2 regions of the Chryseobacterium capnotolerans genome follow, and region 1 is predicted to be linked to the other one. Evidence: riboswitches for the same ligand, from Rfam matches in the RefSeq annotation. Region 1 holds a riboswitch; the other holds the start of a gene.
What was found. Region 1 has a riboswitch for cobalamin ahead of H5J24_RS21215 (TonB-dependent receptor plug domain-containing protein). Riboswitches for the same ligand answer to the same signal wherever they lie in the genome.
Positions count from the first base shown of each region.

Region 1 (9,739 bases):
AATTCCCGGCTCACAGTTTCCTGAACGGGGATCACTCGCAGAGTTCCCGAAGAATGCATTTCCCAGCACTTTAAAATCTCTTCCGTCCATATTCGGAATGGTATGATCAAAACCAAATACTACATAACCACCGTATCCGCCAAGGCTCACCATTGAAGGATTGGAACCTACAAGATAACTACTGGCTTTCTTAATCATATCTGCCTCAGTATTTCCAAGATCATATTCAGGAATATCATTCGTAAACTGGCCAACTGCGGGACGGAAATCAAATACTTTAGAGATATATTTGCTCAGCGTTCCTGCTTCTTTGGTTACTACAATTTTGGATTGAAATACTTTATTGGTTCCTACCTTTAATGTTAAAGGATAAGTAGCGGCCTTTGTACTGATAAATTCCAGTTCAGCATTTTCGGAAATGATGGAATCTTTAATGCTCCAGGTAACTTTTCCGGAAATATTGGTAGGAATGCTCAATACTTTGAAACGCTCAATAGTATAAGCAGTATCTAATTTAAATGAAGGGGGAATTACTTCCGGATCAACAGGAACCGGTACTGCCACCTCATCATCATTTTGGCAAGAAACTACCATACCCGCTAAAAAAAGGGATAAAAGCCCGGCTGTTATGTACTTAGTTGTTTTTTTATTCATGTCTATCAGTTTTGTTTAATTGTATAAAAAAGCGAAGTGGGCAGGGATATTTCCGCCTTCGGTCTTCCATTTAAAATGTCCGTTTTTATCAAAGCAGTACACAAATCCCATGGATACATAGTTTCGGGCATCTGTAATATAAATGTCTTCTGTAATAGGATTTACAGCAATTCCGTAGGGTGTTTTAATGAGGTCTTCATATTCCTTATCAATAATCCTGTTGGAAATCACCTGCTCTGTCTTTACATCTATAATTCCATAGGTTTTTACATAGGAGTGGGTATTGTAATTGAACTCATTTCCGTAGTAATACAGTTTATCATTCACAATAGTCATTTCGCTCACTGCAATATGAAAGTCTTTTTTAATGTTTCCTGTTGCTGCATCTATCAGATATAAATTGGAAGGAACGTTATAATAATCCCCTCTTGAGGTTACATACAGGTCTCCATAATTGTCTTTTTTAAGACGGTGAAGGTTGATAGCGACATCAATTTTTTTCTTTTCTGTAAACGTGTTCAGATCAATCACTGAAACGGTTCTGTCATAATTCGGAACCATATATCCTCCGGAATTGGCAACAAATAGTTGATTCCCTACAATTTCCATTTCTTCAGGCTGATATCCTACTGTTGCTGTACGTTGAATAGTCAGCGATATTGTATCTATTTCTGCTACTTTTCCTTTGGGAGCCAACGGATTGATATCCACAGGGCCGGCATAGCTGCTGGCATAAGCTTTCCCATCTTTAAAGGTCATGTATCTGCAATTCTGTAGATAAATAGACTTGATATGCTTGGCTGTTTTCGCTTCCAAGACTTCGATGGTATTAGAAACATTTACCACAATGTACATTTTGCTTCCATAGATTTTAATATCATTTCCAACGTCCCCCAACTCTTTTAAAACATTCGGGTTGATCTCGGAATAAATATTTCTGAAATAGGTTCCTTTGGTATAATCAAAGAAATCAAGGGTGCATTTATTGCTTCCCATATTTCCTTCGTTCAATACGTAGAATCCTTTTATTTTTGTTTTCTCAACGGGATTAAGCCCTTCCACTACTTCCATGGGAATAATGACATCATCGGTACGACATGAAACAAGGGCAATTAATGTCAAAAACAGAAAATAAATATTTAGTTTTCTCATAAGGTGAAATTTAAAGTGAGTCTAAAGTTTCTTCCCGGCATAGGATAATTGAGTACCACATCATAATATTGGTTGAAAACATTGTTCATTTCAAGGTTTATTTTAAAAGGATGTCCCGCAAGGTTTAGTTTTCTCTGGACAGAAAGGTCTAGGTATACCAGGGCTGAATATAGTTATAGCGGATATTATCCTGCTGTCCGTCATATCTTTCTCCCACATAGATTGTACTGTAATTAAAACTCCAGTCTTTATAATCTGCCATCAGGGTAAAAGATCCGCTGTGCCTTGGTGTATAAGGAATTTGCTCCCCATAATAGGTTTCTTTAAATCCTTTAGTAATGGTTTTATCTTTAGCACTCTGGTAGGTATAAGCCAATAATGGTCTAAGTTTCACCTTTCCAAGCATTAATTCCGCTTGAACATTTACGTCTGCTCCCATAATTTCAACCTTTCCAAGATTGAGCATCATCCAGCGGAACATATTGGTTGTTGGGATGGCCACAATCTTATCTGTCACTTTGTTATAATACCCATCTACTTTTATATAAAGTCCTTTGAATAAAGATCTATCATATTTTTTCTGATAAGTAAAACCTACATCATACTGGTGGGTAAATTCCGGTTTAAGAAAAGTATTACCAACACTGGTATAATACAGGTCATTAAAGGTGGGTAGTCTAAAGATATTTTTATAGAAAGCTCTTAGGGTAAGTTCAGGTATTGAAGCGGGCTGATAGCTCATGAAGAAAGCAGGTGTCCATTCTCTTCTGTCATCAGGTTTGAAATTCATTTTTACCTTTTCTGAAGTAAATGTCCCTAACAGGCTTCCTAAGAATTTAAATCTGTTCCACTGATAGGTAGTAGCCAATGCAACCAGGGTTGTATAACGGGTAGGATAAGAGAAATTATACAAATCAGCATCAAGGGTATTGTATTGGAAATCTCCGTTCAAACTGACATCCCAATTAGGAGTAATTGAATATAGATTGGAAGAGGAAACATAGACCTCGCGTTGAATATAAGTATTGATGGCAGGCATTGCAGACTGAGACAATACAGTATCATTAAAATAAGTGTAATCATAAGCAAACTTTGCCTTCAGTTGAGTTTCAAGCTTAGGAAACAGCTTTTTTCTGAAATTGGCCTGTACAAAATAATTCTCATCAAGCATTCTTGCCCCTCTTGCTTTAAAACGGTTCTTCACGATAGGTGCCGGAATACCACGGTTTGAAATATACCCATAACCACGGATATTCCAGCTTCCGTTGTTCAGAGTTCCATTCACAGATGTTTCAAACCGTTTTGCTTTAATGTCGGAATCATATCTTTTGGAAATGGTATCAGAAGCAGTGGCTCCATTGGGATATTTTCTTCCATAACGAAATTTATAAAGACCATCACTCTGGAGAAACTCTGCACTGAAACTGGCTGCTATCCGTTTTGATATCTTCTGTTCTAACCGGAATGAAGGATTAAATAAATCAATGGAAGCACTTTTTGCTCTTATGGTAAGATTGGTTTTTCTGTTTCCTGTGAATACTGGTGTTTTAGGCTGTAAATAGATTGATCCTGATGACCCGAAGTCTTTGGCAGGTTGGAAGATCTCACTTTTCTGACCATTGTACAAAGAAATTTCTTCCAGATCATCCAAAGAATATCTTCCCAGGTCCACCTGTCCGTTTTGGGCATTTCCCAATTGAATTCCATCATAGAAAACGCCTACATGCTGGCTTCCCATACTTCGTATATTGACTGTTTTCATACCACCCATGCCACCATAATCTTTAATCTGAACACCGGAAAAATATCGTAAAGCATCAGCAACAGAATGACTGTTGAGCCTTTCGAGTTCTTCACCCTGTAAGACCTGTGCAGGGATGATTTCTTTAAAGTTCTTCTTGTAAATATTGACAGTCTTTATGGTTTCCCCTTTAATGCTGTCTTTTTTCCTGGTTTGGGAAGATAGAATTTGAGAGGTTAACACGAATACCGTGAAAACAATTGTATGGAATTGAAATGTAGTTAGTTTTGCTACCATTAGCTCATTCATGGATCATGATGACGCAAATGGATATAAGAAAAGCAACGACAAAGCACAGCTGTCACTGCACAGAATCATTGTTGTCCTAAGCTTTATTCCACGAAAGCGTCAAACGTTTATTATTTCTGGCAGGTCTTCTGACTTACTCCATTTTTGAAATCCTTCCCATTCCTAAAAACAGTGGATGCATTTTTCAAAAACTTTGGTGCGGAGCTTACAGCAGCGGGTCTGTTCCGGATTTTCACCGGATTCCCTTTTAAGAGCTTATTATGGCTCACCAAATTCCGGCAAAGATATAAAATTCCCACCAGATACGATGTCATGCAGAATAAAATGATTATCAATCAATAAACATGAAAAATCCCGCTACATTGTAACGGGATGTAAATAATAATTTTTTATTGAATTCCACTGTTTTTATCAATGATTATTTTTTCACAAATTCACGATCGCTCAGTGTTTTCATAAACAGGATAAGATTAGTCTTTTCTTGCTCTGTGAGAGGAATTCTGTTTTTATTATTTTTAAAGACAGGATCAAGATTATCGGCATCCAAAACACCTTTATCGAAATAATCCAGAACAGCCTTTAAAGTCGGAAATTGTCCAAAACTTCCGTAAGGAGCTGTGTATTCTACATTTCGTAAAGAAGGAACCCGAAAACTCATATAATCTTCCTGAATACCAGTAACTCTTCCACGCCCTGCTTCATTGGTATCCGGATTTAAGGGAAATCCTATATTTCTAAAACTTTGATCGGTAAACAATTCCGTACTATGGCAACTCACACATTTCTGTTGAAAAGTCTGATATCCCAGGGCCTCGTTTTCCGTGAAAGTTTCTCCTTCTTTTCTTTTTACCTTATCATATTTACTATTGGCAGAAATCAGAGTGTACTCATATTGAGCAATACTTTTATAAATCCTTTCAGCAGTAATAGTTTCGTCTCCAAATGCTTTTCGGAACAGATCTTTATACATCATATCATCCCTTATTTTCCCTATCACCTCCAGAATAGAAGAACCCATTTCTTCATGAGTGATAATAGGAACCAGGGGTTGATTTTCCAATTGAAGAATATTGCCATCCCAATTATAAAACTTCATAAACAGCATGTTCTGAATAGCCGGCACATTTCGTAATCCTACTCTATTCTGAATTCCTATTCCCTGTGCATTATTATCGGCAAAGGCATTTTCCTGTATATGACAACTAGAGCAGGAAATACTATTATCTGTACTTAGCCTTTTCTCATTAAATAATTTTTTCCCCAACTCTATCCCATATTTTGTAGGACTGTTAGAGTTCACCGAATTATTTAGTTCCGGAAATCCAGACGGAATATTGAGTGAAATTTGTGGATTATCGTCAGAAATAGGCTCATAACGATCATTATTACATGATATTAACAGAATAAGAATCACTAAAATATTTAATCCTTTTTTCATTGCAGCAGAGTAGAGTCTAATTTTCAACACTGCTCACTGAAAACATTCCGGAAATATCACTTGAACCGTTACCACCGAGGTTATCAACAAATTTTACCATTTGGTTAGCAGTATGAATATTCGGAGTGGCATTGCCATCTGATCCTGTTCCCGTAACCAATACAATCGTATTAATTTTGCCCGTCAACAGCTTATCAAAATCTGCTTTAATAATAATTTTAGGAGCTTTGTTATCCACAATCGCATGTTGAGAAAGATCTAAAGTAACATCTCTATACGCATCTACTCCCTGGGTAAAATTACCTTCTGATCCTTTTATAGTACTCCCTGTGTGGATAGACATCTGTTTGTTATCCGTTCCATAGAAACCTTCGATTTTTGTAAAACGATAACCAGCTCCCCACTCCCACATCATTTGGGTATCATTGGCACCTGCGGTAGCATAAAACTTTGGAAACTTCACCTGATCCAAAACATTCAGATCTTTTTTACTCCTAGTCCGAATTTGATTTTTTTATACTCTCCGGCAGGGATATTGCTCAGTAAATAACGAAGCGTTTCCGGTTTTGATTGGTCAATCACTGTAGCACCTTGATCCAGGTCATTAACTTTATAAGGAACTTCATTCCCATCTGCTTTTACCAGTCGAATATTACTTATTACATATTTCAATTCTGAAAAATGGTGAACCTGTCCTTCTGCTGAGGTATTGGTTGTAGCTGTACCAGAAGTGGATCCTCCAAGAACAATCGTTTCATTTTTAAACGTATTCTTAAATTCAAGGGTAACATTATTGGCAACAGGATTATCATCGCTGTTCTGGCAAGAAATTACACCTAATGAAAAAGCTGATAATAGTAGATATTGTTTTAAGTTTTGCATTTTAAAAATTTTAGTTGTTGTTTTAATTAAAGTTTCTGTCATCTTTAAAAGTTGAATTTTAAAGACGTATAAATATTACGGCCCATTCTTGGGATATTTCCCCAGTCTGCATAGGTGCTGTAATATTTGTTTAACAGGTTTTCGGCTCCTACCTGAAAAACGGTCTTAAGTTTTTTGATTTTGAAAGCATAATCCATGGAAAGATTCCATATGGTGTATGCTGGTGTCTGATCTTCACCATATTCCGGACTGTAATTGAGCTGGATAAAATCTCCATTTATAGAGGTCTGAATTCCAAAATTGCCATAGGAATAATGTAAAGAAGTCAGATAACTTAAAGGGCGGATGAAAGGCAGATTTTTTCCTTTATCATCTCTTCCTCTTGCATACGTCAGCGTTCCTTTCCAATGTAAATCCGGAATAATGCTGTAATTGGCATTCAAAGACATGTTAAAAAGTGTGGCATGCTCCAGTGAAGTATAAGCTTTCACTCCTACCGATTGATAATTCATAGGACTTCCAAGACTTAAAATTCTTCCTATAATATAATTCTGAATATAGAAGTAATTTACTTTGGCTTCAATATTCATTTTTTCATTTTTAAAACCTGCACTGGCATTGGTTTCATAGGAAATTTCATTTTTTAAATCAGGATTTCCAATATAATCATAGCGATCAAAGCTGTTGTAGATATAATACCCATATCCTTCTGAAACAGAAGGCGCTCTGTGTCCGTAACCCGTTCCTAAAGAAAAATTAAAATGGTGGTTGGTAAATTGATATCCTGCATGCAGACTGGGAAGGATTCTAGTCTTTTTCGGTGATGCTCCCGGATGAAAGATCCAGTTGAATTCAGGATATTTAGACTCATTATAATTCAATCCTAATGATCCTCCGAAACTCAAACGGCTTTTATCCGATATGTCCCATTTATTATTCATCGAAAGACTGGCAAAACGTGTCGTTACCCAAGGCCAGCTATATGCAAACATGGTTCTGTTCTCTCTATCCTGAGGATACATACGCATTTCTGCAATCGATGTATTATTGTAGGCATTAAGTTCTATGTCTGAGGTATACCGCTCTTTTGTGAGGTTCATTGAAGAGACCAGCCCATAAGTAGTACTCCATCCCGGCATATCCATGTGTACCAGATTTTCAGGACGCTTTGTATCATCCATATAATGCTCAATGGTGTTGAAATAGATTTTTGTATCCCACGATTTAATTAATCCTTCTTTAAACAATTGTTTATAAGATGCTGAGGTAATCATAGCTCGGGAAAGCCATAAATCCATTGGTAAGGCAGGAAACCCAACATTTTTCGCCATATCAAAGATTGCATCCACTTTCACTGAAGATAAGGAACTTGTTTTGTAAGCGATTCCAATTCCGGTATTGAATTTATTATATTGAGAGTGATTCACTTCAGCATCATTTCCGTCATAATAATTACCTGCCTTCCGGAAAGAAATGCTTCCATCTACCACAAGTTTGCTCCCGGAATAAGAAATATTTCCAAGATTGAAAAACTGTTTATTATTAAATTCAAAACCAGTCTGATAGGCTCCATTCCATTTTTTTCAAGACCAAAAGGAGTGCTTTTTCTTTTCAGATCAATACTTCCTGCTATTGTTGCTCCATGCGAACTCCCTTCCTGACCTGATTTTATATCTATTCCTGAAAGAGTATTGCTTTCCATATACGAGGTAACCGGATCCATTTTATCAGTGCATGCCCCAAAGATGCGCATCCCATCAAGAGTGATGACAGATCTTTCTGTACTCATGTTGTTGAGCAACGGTTCCCAAGCATAGGCTCCACGTTTTATAAAACTGATTTTATCAGAAGATGCCAAAAATTCATCCACTGAAACGGCCATTTTCATTTCCGTTTCAATTTTCTTTTATTGCTTTTTACTTTTACCTCAGCGATATGAGCAATACTGTCTTTTTTTACTTTTCGGTGTTGTGCATTGATAGCAACACCCAAAAAGATCAATATAATTCCAAACTGCTTCATTATTTTAGAATAGGGTATCAATAAAAAGTTCACTTTTAGCTCCCGGAACCCCTGGCGTAAAGTCTGTTGAGACCTTAGTTCCTTTAATGATCTTACCATTTTGATTCAGCATGATAAAATTCAAAGTCCAGTTTCCTGTCATGGTATAGTTGACAATACCATGATACAATCCGTCATTTCCCTGTATTAAGTCCTGATTATTGGGAGAAGAATGATTTCCCATGGATGGTTCCGGCATTCTTGGATCTAATTTCAAAGTATATCCTTTTACCTCCGAGTATGAAAACTGTGAAGGATCAGGAAAACTTCCGGATGAAGCAGCAGGCTTATTATATTTGTAAATTCCAGCGATCAGTTTATTTTCTGCCACTTTGGGTTTTTGAGGGGCAATAAGTGCGATATAATATTGCTCACCATCATTCCCTGTAAACGAAGTCATATTAAGATTTTTATTACTCTGTTCATTCACAATAATATCTTTATTGATCGTATACATTTCCTCTTTCACTTTGAAATTCAGATAAAGTTTCCAACTTACTGTAGAATTGTTTTTATCAGTAAATACAGAATACCCTGAATAATATTTACCATCCGACTTATAGTCTAAAGCGTATTGATAAGGACATGAAGTTTTACTTCCATCAGCTTTTGTCATGATGGGTAAAAAAGTAATGTTCGAAGCATTGATATTTTCGTTGGTCTGAGTATTGATAATTCTTACCCTGATTTCATTATATCCCTGATAAAATGTTCCGTTTAAAGTCTCTATGCTTATTTTATACTGATCTTTATTGATAGCCGCCGCTTCTTTAAATTCATAGTGTTCCGGAACGGCTGTGTTGATTTCGCTTTCATAATCAGTTTTGTCGAGGGTGCAGGAAACAGCCATCAACAAAAGACTCATTATGAAAATCTGATATATTTTCATTGTTGATTTTTTAGTTGAAAGAATACAATAGAAATACTTTGAATGCTGAAACATTCAATTTTTTTTTACCACAAAAGGCACAAAGATTTTAGAAAATTTAATGTGTTTTAAAGTTATCCACAGAGTGTGGATAAGTCATAACCCGTTATTAAATAGGCACATTAAACGTATTCAAGGTATCTTAAATAAGCTTTTGTGGTTAATTTTCTATAGGAGAATACTAAAAAACCGGTGGTTTGAAAATGTGATTCAGAAACAGAAAAGAATAGACCGTTTCATAGATAGAGTGGAAAGTGAAAGATGTAATTTTTCCGATGATGGTAACCTCTGTAATCTCAGGCAGAGTATACATATCAAGAATTTTCTGCCCTGAGTTTTTTATTTTATTAAAAGGTGTAGATTCTGTCTCGTTATTGGCTTTTGCCAACTCTTTGCTCAGGTAGCATTTTCCGTTACAATGAAGATCGGGCTTACTTTTATTGACACAAAGGGTGTTAACGATATAATTATAATTTACAGCATACTCAGCCAGTGGTATCAGAGGTCTGAACACCATATAGCCTATAAAAAGTATGCTGTAAATAAATTTCATAAATTATTTTTTGCTTAAAGC
Region 1 is NZ_CP065589.1:4,406,457-4,416,195, forward strand. It holds gene H5J24_RS26275 (hypothetical protein) at 1-654, opposite strand, end outside; gene H5J24_RS21210 (YncE family protein) at 670-1,806, opposite strand; gene H5J24_RS21215 (TonB-dependent receptor plug domain-containing protein) at 1,955-3,856, opposite strand; cobalamin riboswitch at 3,958-4,144, opposite strand; gene H5J24_RS21220 (cytochrome-c peroxidase) at 4,275-5,294, opposite strand; gene H5J24_RS21225 (MbnP family protein) at 5,311-5,757, opposite strand; gene H5J24_RS21230 (MbnP family protein) at 5,772-6,176, opposite strand; partial or broken gene H5J24_RS21235 (TonB-dependent receptor plug domain-containing protein) at 6,221-8,198, opposite strand; gene H5J24_RS21250 (hypothetical protein) at 8,203-9,126, opposite strand; gene H5J24_RS21255 (hypothetical protein) at 9,347-9,718, opposite strand; gene H5J24_RS21260 (superoxide dismutase) at 9,722-9,739, opposite strand, start outside.

Region 2 (9,739 bases), 2.0 Mb from region 1:
CGGAACATTACTACAAAAAATAGACCATGACTCTCCTTTCAGGATGAATTTTTACGATGTTCTGGCTATAGCGGATTCATATGGATCTCCCTTTATAGGTATTTATAGAGCTTTTAATGACATTCATTCCTATTGGTATATTTTACTTTCTCCACATCCAGAAGACAGAACGACAAAAGAGAGAACCCTATTGGTAGACGATAAAACAGGGCAAATAATATACAGTATCGTCGATGGACAAAAAAAGTATTTGAAAACCAAAGCCTATGATAAACTAAATCTCAGTAAAGAATCTCTGGAATGGTTACAGGAGAATGACAAGTATTATATTCCTGATGATGAATTTTATAAATTATTCAGAGTATATTGATAATTTCAATAAATACATTTTTATTTTACCCATCCAAAAAGCATTAAATTTATATATTTGGGAATCTAAAATTTGTTAAGATGATTTCAGTAAACAAAGCATTGTACCTGTCTGCTTTCAGTATTTTTTCTTTAGCCTTCGTTAAAGGGCAAAACAAAGTTCCTTTTGGTGTTGTAAAAGCTGAAGAAGGATATGCCAATGTACGTGTACATAAAGACAACTACAGAAAAATTGTAGATAAGATCCGTATGCGTAAAGGGGATGTATTTGTTTATGTAAAACCTGCTCCGGGAGAAACGGAATGGATCTGGATCAAATATCCTGAAAAGCAGGATGATGACAAACCATTTGTACGATATGAAACTCTTGACAAAGAAGGAATGGTTAACAAAGAACGTATTGCCTTTGTGGATCAGCTTCCCGCTTATACTCCTTCTAAATCTAAAAACGGAAGATCATTGATCTTCACTGATAATTCTGATCCCAAAATTCCTACTGCACAAAGAAGTAAAGTGGTTATTGATGTTTACCCATCCAATGCCGGTTACCGTAAAAAGGAAAAAGATTCAGAAGGAAAGCTTCTTACAATTGATAAAGTTAAACCGTGGGGAATTGGCAACGACCTTCCTGAAGGAATGACTGAAATCAAATCTATCAGACTTCAGCAGCCCGGAAGAGGTTCTGTTTTTGTAAGAGAAGCCATCAAAAATATGTTCCAGCCCACTATGGACTTTAACAATATAGGAGTAACCTCCCTGGACAATGACAACATTTTCCTTTATATGATCAATGGTTCGGGGAATATAGATATACCACTTTATGGACGATCAAAAAGGGAAGAGTAATCAGTCAGATTATTTATCATAATCCGGAATAAATTCATTATTTTTGCACCGAAAAAGTTTAGGCTTATTCATCACAGAAACTGGTTCTGCATAACCGCAGATTAAAAGGGAACCGTGTGAAAATCACGGACTGTCGCGCAACTGTAAGTAACTGAAATCTTTATCAAAAGATCCACTGTGCGAGGCATGGGAAGGAGATAAATGATGTTACAAGTCAGGAGACCTGCCGCTTTCTTAAACAAGAAACTTTCGCGATTTGAAGTTTTATTGATCTGATGGATTGTTTCAGGGATTTCCAATGTTCCTGTCATTATTCTGTTGTTTTGATATTATTTCATTTCGCCTTATTTAATAATGAAATATGACTACAGAAGAAAGAATTGAAGCTGCCGAAACCAGAATCTTTAAAGCGGTTTTCCCTAACACAACCAATCATTACGATACTCTTTTCGGAGGTACTGCTATGCAGCTTATGGATGAAGTAGCCTTTATTGCTGCGACCCGTTTCGCAAGAAAAAGAGTGGTAACTGTAAGTAGTGACAAAATCGATTTTAAAAAACCAATTCCTGCCGGAACGATTGTAGAACTGATCGGAAAAGTTTCATACGTTGGAAAGACAAGTATGAAAGTAAGCGTTGAAATCTACACAGAGCAGATGTACTCTTATGAGAGAGAAAAAGCCATCGTAGGTGACTTTACTTTTGTTGCAATTGATGAATTCAAGAAACCAATCCAGATACTATAAATAAAAAAGTTTCGGGCGGCCAAAGGCCGCCCGAAACTCATTATAATATGTCTTGTTTGCTAAACTCTGGATAAAATATTCCTGTTTTCACTGATTTCAGAAAAGCTAAACAAACGGCTTCTATTGATTATAGGAGAAACAATAAAATCCAGTCATCAGCTTTTTATTTGAGATTATTTTAAAACTTTTTCAGTTTCCAGGCTTCTGCTCAACAGCAGTTCAAAAGCTTCTCCCATTTCATCTGATGCTCTCGTAATGACAGTTTCCAGCATATTCCTGATCTGCTTTTCAGTAACACCTGCTTCTGTCCAGCTTTTTCCTGAAGTATGAGAATTCAGAATAAAAGGCATAATTCTATCGATAGAACATGCAAAAATAGCATCCGGAGTCGCTTCTTCCTCAAATTCAAGCCATAGATTGAAGAATTCAGAACGTAGAGGTTCATCCAGAATTCCAAAGATTTTCTGGGCAGACACTTTTTCTCTTTCAAACTTTCCTATCATAGCGACTTCATCAAAAAGGAAAGTATCTCCTGCTTCAATTTCCACAAGGTCATGAATGGAAAGCATTCTTATGACTCTTAACAAATCTATATCTGCACGGTTTTTAGCATAAGGATAAAGGATTTGTGCCAAAATAATGATTTGCCAGGAGTGCTCTGCTGTGTTCTCTCTTCTTGAATCATCTGCATTATAATTTCTTCTCTGTACATTTTTCAGGGCATCTACAGCCAGGATAAAATCAATTTCTTTCTGAATTTTCATTTTACTTTTCTCTATTGTATTGATCTGATGGATATACCTTCGTTCTGGTAGTCCATTTATTATTTTTCTTTTCTTTTATAATGACTTTCACATAGCCTTCTTCACTGCTGTCTTCTTCCTTTTCAAGCACCTTATCAAGTCCCTTATTAGGAATTACTTCAAATTCTGTGGTGAAAAGTCGGCAGCAGCCATCCTTTCCAAAGGTAATAATGCGCTTGCGAACCGGATCTGTTTCAAAAAAATCAAAATTATCTGATCCTAGTTCTGTAAGCTCTTTACTTTTCACAAAAGCCATTCTGGTACTATTAAATACATACACATCATAAGATGCCGAACTGTAATTTCCCATATTTCCATTTCTTATGGCCAGATCTTCAGTTCCGTCAAAATTAAAATCACCAAAGATTAAAGGGCTTTGTTCCTTTGCTAAAGGGATCATTTTTCCACGCTGCAGTCTCTGCCCCTTTCCAAGATGTAAAACCAGATTATCTGATGTAAAGGTTTGTACTTTGCTGTTTTTATTATCAAATAATTCCACTGTTCCCTTCTCCATACACTGATCATCAAAACAATTGTTGATATGAATAATGGCATTATAGTTTTTTGAAGCATCTTTTACCTCAAACTGGTACTGCCCAAAACATAAAGGCCCTAATAATAGAAAAGCGGATATACTCCTGTAGTAATTCAAAATATTCATGTTCATAGTAATATTGGATTCAAATGTTTTATAAAAACTTCCAAACAAAAATACGAATCATAGTTTCGATTTCAAAACTCAAATGTATTTAAACTCATTTTGATGAGAGATAGATGGTAACATTAGCATTAAAACTTTTTACCGCAGATAAAAGTGAAGCCTTACATTTATCAAAACCAGGTTTTCATACCTTACATTTTCAAAATTCACTCAATTTTTAAGGTTTTTAGAAAGTTTTTCTCTTAAAGCATATTACTCAAAATTTTAAATTAAAATTTATTATACTGATTATCAATATATTAATAATTTTATTTTCAAAATTTCACTACTTTGTATTGCATAATACCATTTTATTTACATATCTTTGTAATGTAAAATTAGAATAGGCTCAACTAGCTAGGAGCACTTTTCTAAAAATATAACCTTAATTAACAAAAATTATCAAAGATGAATACTGAAAATACCAAAGCGCAAATGCGAAAAGGAATTCTGGAATTCTGTATTCTAAGTCTCATCAATAATCGCGAAATGTATGTTTCTGATCTCATTGATGAACTGAAAAAAGGAAAACTGGATGTAGTGGAAGGGACCCTCTACCCTCTTCTTACAAGACTTAAAAACGGAGAGTTTCTCTCTTACAGATGGGAAGAATCTACAGGCGGGCCACCCAGAAAATATTATCAGATCACAGAAAAAGGAAAACTTTTCCTGGATGAACTTTTAAATACGTGGAATGAGCTTACCGCTTCAGTAAACCAAATCACTCAACAACATTAAAAAACAAAGCTATGAACAAGACACTCTCAATAGGACTCGCAGGTTTTTCTTTTACCATAGAAGAACACGCATATATAAAGCTCAGCGACTACCTGAACGCTCTGAGAAGCTCACTGGATGCTTCGGAAGCAGATGAGGTAATGCATGACATAGAAATAAGAATGGTAGAGATCTTCAGAGATTCTCTGGGAAAACGTGAAGTAATCAACGATACCGATGTAGAAAAAGTAATTGCACAAATCGGAACCCCTGAGAAAATCGAAGAACAGGAAGAGGCTTATTTTTCTGAAAAAAATTCAACTAAAAATACAAACACGGGAACTCACTATACAGACAAAAAACAACTATTCCGTGATCCTGAAAAACAGAAAATTGCAGGTGTTTGTGCAGGTTTAGCTCACTACGTAGGAATGGACATTACCGCTATGAGAATCATTTGGGTAGTGGTATTCCTTGTAATGATTCCTGCTGCAGGAAGTGCTTTGGTAATCCTACTGTTGTATCTAATCTTATGGTTGGTACTTCCAAAAGCACAAAGTGCTTCAGATTTCCTGAAAATGCAGGGAAAGCCTATGAACTTCGACAATCTTAAGAATGAGTCTAATAAATTGGTACAATTTGCCAACGAATCTACTCAGAGGGTCGGAGAAATCTATAACGAAAACAAACCTTATATAGACAATGCAGGAAGCGGAATATGGAATGTATTCAAATATATCATCGGAGCATTCTCAGTATTGATTGCTGTAGGAAGTATTATCGGAGTATTTGTATTATTTGCACTTTTTGGAATGGATACAGACTTCCCAGGAGCTAATCAGATCAGATTCTATATGGATGACAATGGTCTGGATAAAGTACTGGCAGCGATCATGATCATAGGAAGCTTAATTCCAGCCATCCTTTTCAGCCTATTAAGTATTAAGATCTTCTCTCCAAAAACAAAACTGAGAAATCTTGGATGGGTAGTTGGTGGATTATTCCTTCTTCTGATCGGACTGGGAACTTACTTCGGAATCAGTATGGCTAAGAAAAACCTGATCTACAAAGGCAGCAAAGAAGATATTGAAAATGTAGCCATCAATACAACCTCAGATACTGTATATGTAGATGTAAAACAAGTAAGCATCCCACAAAACTATAAAGCTTACGATGATGATATTTATTCTGATAAAAGATCAGTGTATGAGGAAGATTATATCTCTGTAGAAGTGACAAGAAAACCGGAAGTAAAAACACCTTACTTAATCATTAAAAAAGAAGGAAATGGCTATAACTTCCCCATTCAGGTAACAGTACCGGTAGAGGTTGTAGACAATAAAGTAATACTTCCCAACTACATAAAATACCCGTATGAACACAGATTCAGAGATTACAGAGTAAATTATGAACTAGTAGTTCCTCAAAATGCAGTAGTAATCCCGTTGAAAAAAGACAGAATTGATTTTGACGGAGACCTGAACGGAGACGGTATGGATGATGATGACCAGGACAGAGATGAACATCACAACGGAATCAGAATCGAGAAAAATAAAATCACAGTAAACGGTTCCAGCATAGAATATAACTCTGATGATAAAGACAGTATTATCATTAACGGTAAAAAAGTTCCGAATAACCAGGCTAAGAAAGTTATTGATTCCGTAGCATCTGATATCAAAAAAATCAACAAAGATGTGGACATCAAAATAAAAGACGGAAAAAACGAAATATCCATACAAACTAAATAATTAACTACAGAGAGTGGTAGAAGGTGTGAATGGAAAGCAACCGTTTGAAATTCACACCATTCTTCTCTCAGAAAAGTGAAAAAAAACTATTATTTAGTTCTCTATTTGGAAAAATTGTTATAATTTCGTATAGTTAAAATTTAATAACCAACCAACACTAAAAAACACTCTTATTATGATACAATTTGCAATGGAATTCGTAATGAAAATCGTAGATTTAATCAACGGTTTGTTTTAAGAGCAATAATATTTCAATATATTTGTAAAAGTATAACCCAATTGGTTATACTTTTTTGTTTTTAATCCAAGAATCTATGAAAAAGCTGATAGGCAAACTGATGTTAAAATTACTAGGATGGAAAGTCGTTCTGCAGGGCGACGTTAATGTCCTGAACCGATGTATCCTGGTGGTGGCACCCCATACTCATAATATGGAATACATTTTAGGAAACTTTGCCTATTGGTCACTGAATAAACCTTTAAAAATCATCATTAAGGATGCTCATACCAAAGCCTGGTATGGAGGTGTTGTAAAAGGACTTGGAGGCATTGGTATTGACAGAAGCCAGAAAAATGACCTTGTCAATTTTGTAGCCAATCAGTTTGCTAAGGAAGATTTCAGCCTTGTTATTACCCCGGAAGGAACCAGAAGCTGGGTTCCGAAATGGAGAAAAGGCTTCTATCATATGGCAATGGCAGCAAAAGTTCCTATTGTACTTGCAGCCGGCGATTTCAAAAGAAACATTGTATACCTTGGCTACACAATTCCTTATGAGAGAATTGCCACAGTTCCGTTTTCTGAAATCATGCAGGAAATTCAGGATTATTATGTAAAAAACGATATTGTCCCTAAGGTTCCGGCTAACTGGAATCCAAATATTATGGGAACGGGAGAATAATAAACAACTTCCCATCATTATTTATCAATCATCTCTTATTTATTATACAATGAAAGGTCAGACAAAAGAAGAAATATTAGCATTCATCAATAATTGGGGCGGTGAAACCCTGGCAAAAGCAATGGAGATCAAATTCATTGATATCGATCTCGAAAATGAAACCCTTACTGCTACCATGCCCGTACTGCCAAGAACACATCAGCCCTTTGGGATTATGCACGGCGGAGCAAGCTGTGTATTGGCTGAAACATTGGGTTCAAGCCTGTCTAATATCTTTATTGACGGTGATAAATATTATGGTGTAGGAACCAACATTAATTCTAATCACTTAAGAAGTAAAAAGGATGGCATTGTAACCGCTACTGCACGCTTCATCAGGAAAGGAAAAACAATGCACGTTTCCGAAATTGAAATCAGGGATGAAAAAGGAACACTTATCAACCATACTACGATGACAAATAATATCATCAATAAGTAGGTTGAACAGACCTATAAATTAAAAGCTCAAAAAAATTGAGCTTTTTTTATATCCTTACGATGATAATTTTTTTTCTGCACTTTAAGAAGAATTTTGCTAAAAAACAGCGCCCATAATTTTGACATCTTTCAGACTAATAATACCTTTGCAGAAAGGAAAATCAATGTCGGAATTTCCTATATTATTTCCGGTGAGTGATTTTCAAAATCTGTTCATAACTCATGATTTATTTCAAACTTCCCTTCAACGAAGGATTATATACTGTAGAGGAAACAACTGATAAAAATGCGGTTAATTTTTATTCTTATGACAGCCTTAAGCATATCAGCTTTCATGGAAACATCATCAATATTGATTCTACAAAGTATAATGATATTTCAATCACCAACGAAACATTAACAGAAGACAAAACAGGTTTTACGGCAGAAACCAAAGAGGAATATTCCCATACTTTACAACAGGTTATTGAAGTGATTAAAGAGAATGATCTTCCTAAGCTTGTCTATTCAAGAAGAAAGATCTTTACAGACTTTAATATAATTGATTATAAGGCCAGTTTTGATAATCTCTGCACAACTTATCCCAATGCCTTCAGATATCTGTTTAATGATGGTAAAAACGCCTGGATGGGCGCTTTTTCAGAAGTATTAGGCAAGTTTAATAAAACCACCCACGAGTTTGAAACCATGGCATTAGCAGGAACTCTTCCTACTTCTGATGAATGGACGGAAAAAGAAATCGAGGAACAGAGGCCGGTCACCAGCTATATTCAGAATATTCTTAAAAACTATTCAGATAATATTCTGCAATCTGAAACCTATGATCATGTTTCCGGGAATATCAAACATCTTCGTACAGATTTTAAAACAACCATAAATCCTAATGAGCTTGACAGGCTGATTCAGGATCTCCACCCTACTCCTGCTGTTTGTGGTATTCCTAAAGATTTTTGCAATGAAAACATCAGGAAATATGAAAAGTTTCCACGTGAATTTTATGCCGGCTATATCAAAGTAGAAACAGAAGACAGCATTCTTTATTTTGTAAATCTTAGATGCGCAAGGCTTTATAAAGACTCTGTTCATGTTTTCGTAGGAGGTGGAATTACAGCTCAAAGTAACCCTGAAAAAGAATGGACGGAAACAGAGCTGAAGTCTGAAGCTATTTTGAAAAATTTGGTTGTTTCCTAGTAAATAGAAAGTATTCTATAATTTTTCCCACCACAGATTTACACGGATTCTCACAGATTTTTTTGTTTTTATATTTAGAATAGAGAGAAGGGTAAAGTAACTTAGATTCTTTCAGGATGACAATGTGCATGGTTATAAATCTGCATAATTATTGTGAAACTTATGAAACTTCTTTTGTTATTTGTGTTTTATATATTAGGTTTCGGCTAAAGCCAATGGAATTATTTCATTTATTAGGATGGGCTAAAGCCTAGTGATGGTCGGAAGATTTTTTCTTCCGATTTTCATTTTGGGTTACTTAAGTTTTATCTTTGATAAGTATACTTATTAATATGTCCATTTTTAGCGAGCACAAAATTTCAGTTTCCCAGTTGTTAAGCTTTATTCCTGAAGCCCTCTTATCTCATCTTTCAGCCAATACCAAAGTAGATCATTATTCTAAAGTACTTCAAGGCAGAAAGATGTTTTATCTTCTGTTATTTGCCATTACCAGCAATGAAAAATTAAGCCAGCGAACACTGGAAGACACATTTAAAGATCCTGTATTTAAGGCTTTATTCAATCTTGATGAAACTGAAACTGTAAGACGCAGTTCTATTTCTGAGAGGCTTTCAAAAATCGATTCAAGATACTTTAAAGAAATCTACGATTGTATCTATAATATGTTCTGTGATTCCTATAACCCGGCAGAAAGAGAAAAATATGATCTAATCAGAACAGATAGCACTGTTATTGGTGAAGCAGCTGGAAAATTAAAGGAAGGCATTGCTCAAAACGGAGGTAAGAAATTTATTAAGTATAGTGTCTTATTTGATGGGCTGCTTCCTTGCGGAGTTGAAATTTACAATACTCCTAAATACTGTGCAGAAGATAATGCTCTTTCTGAAGCTGTATTGCAACATGTGAAAAGAGAAAAAGAACATGCCAATATTTATATTATAGATAAAGGATTGGGTTCTGCCCAAAGAATGAAAGAATTTGATGATAAAGGGGTGTTTTTTGTTATAAGATCTAAAGAAAATAGAAAACATGAAGAAATAAAGTCTTTTATTGAAAAAGATCAGAATATCGACTTAGGAGAAATTGTACTCATAAAAGATAGTTTAGTAAAGTTATATTCGTCAAAACCTGTCCCAACTCAAAAAGGGAAAACTTATAATAAGGAGGAGCAAATTGAAACACATTTCAGATTGGTTGTAGTAAGCAGCAAACAGCAACCTGAAAAAGAATTTTGGTTTCTA
Region 2 is NZ_CP065589.1:1,021,612-1,031,350, reverse strand. It holds gene H5J24_RS04770 (hypothetical protein) at 1-370, shown strand, start outside; gene H5J24_RS04765 (hypothetical protein) at 451-1,215, shown strand; cobalamin riboswitch at 1,280-1,460, shown strand; gene H5J24_RS04760 (acyl-CoA thioesterase) at 1,577-1,960, shown strand; gene H5J24_RS04755 (HD domain-containing protein) at 2,134-2,724, opposite strand; gene H5J24_RS04750 (XAC2610-related protein) at 2,726-3,430, opposite strand; gene H5J24_RS04745 (PadR family transcriptional regulator) at 3,872-4,201, shown strand; gene H5J24_RS04740 (PspC domain-containing protein) at 4,213-5,931, shown strand; gene H5J24_RS04735 (1-acyl-sn-glycerol-3-phosphate acyltransferase) at 6,246-6,830, shown strand; gene H5J24_RS04730 (PaaI family thioesterase) at 6,880-7,308, shown strand; gene H5J24_RS04725 (chorismate-binding protein) at 7,530-8,498, shown strand; gene H5J24_RS04720 (IS4 family transposase) at 8,831-9,739, shown strand, end outside.
Region 2: it holds a riboswitch for cobalamin, as region 1 does, so the genes downstream of both, H5J24_RS04760 (acyl-CoA thioesterase) here and H5J24_RS21215 (TonB-dependent receptor plug domain-containing protein) in region 1, are expected to answer to the same signal.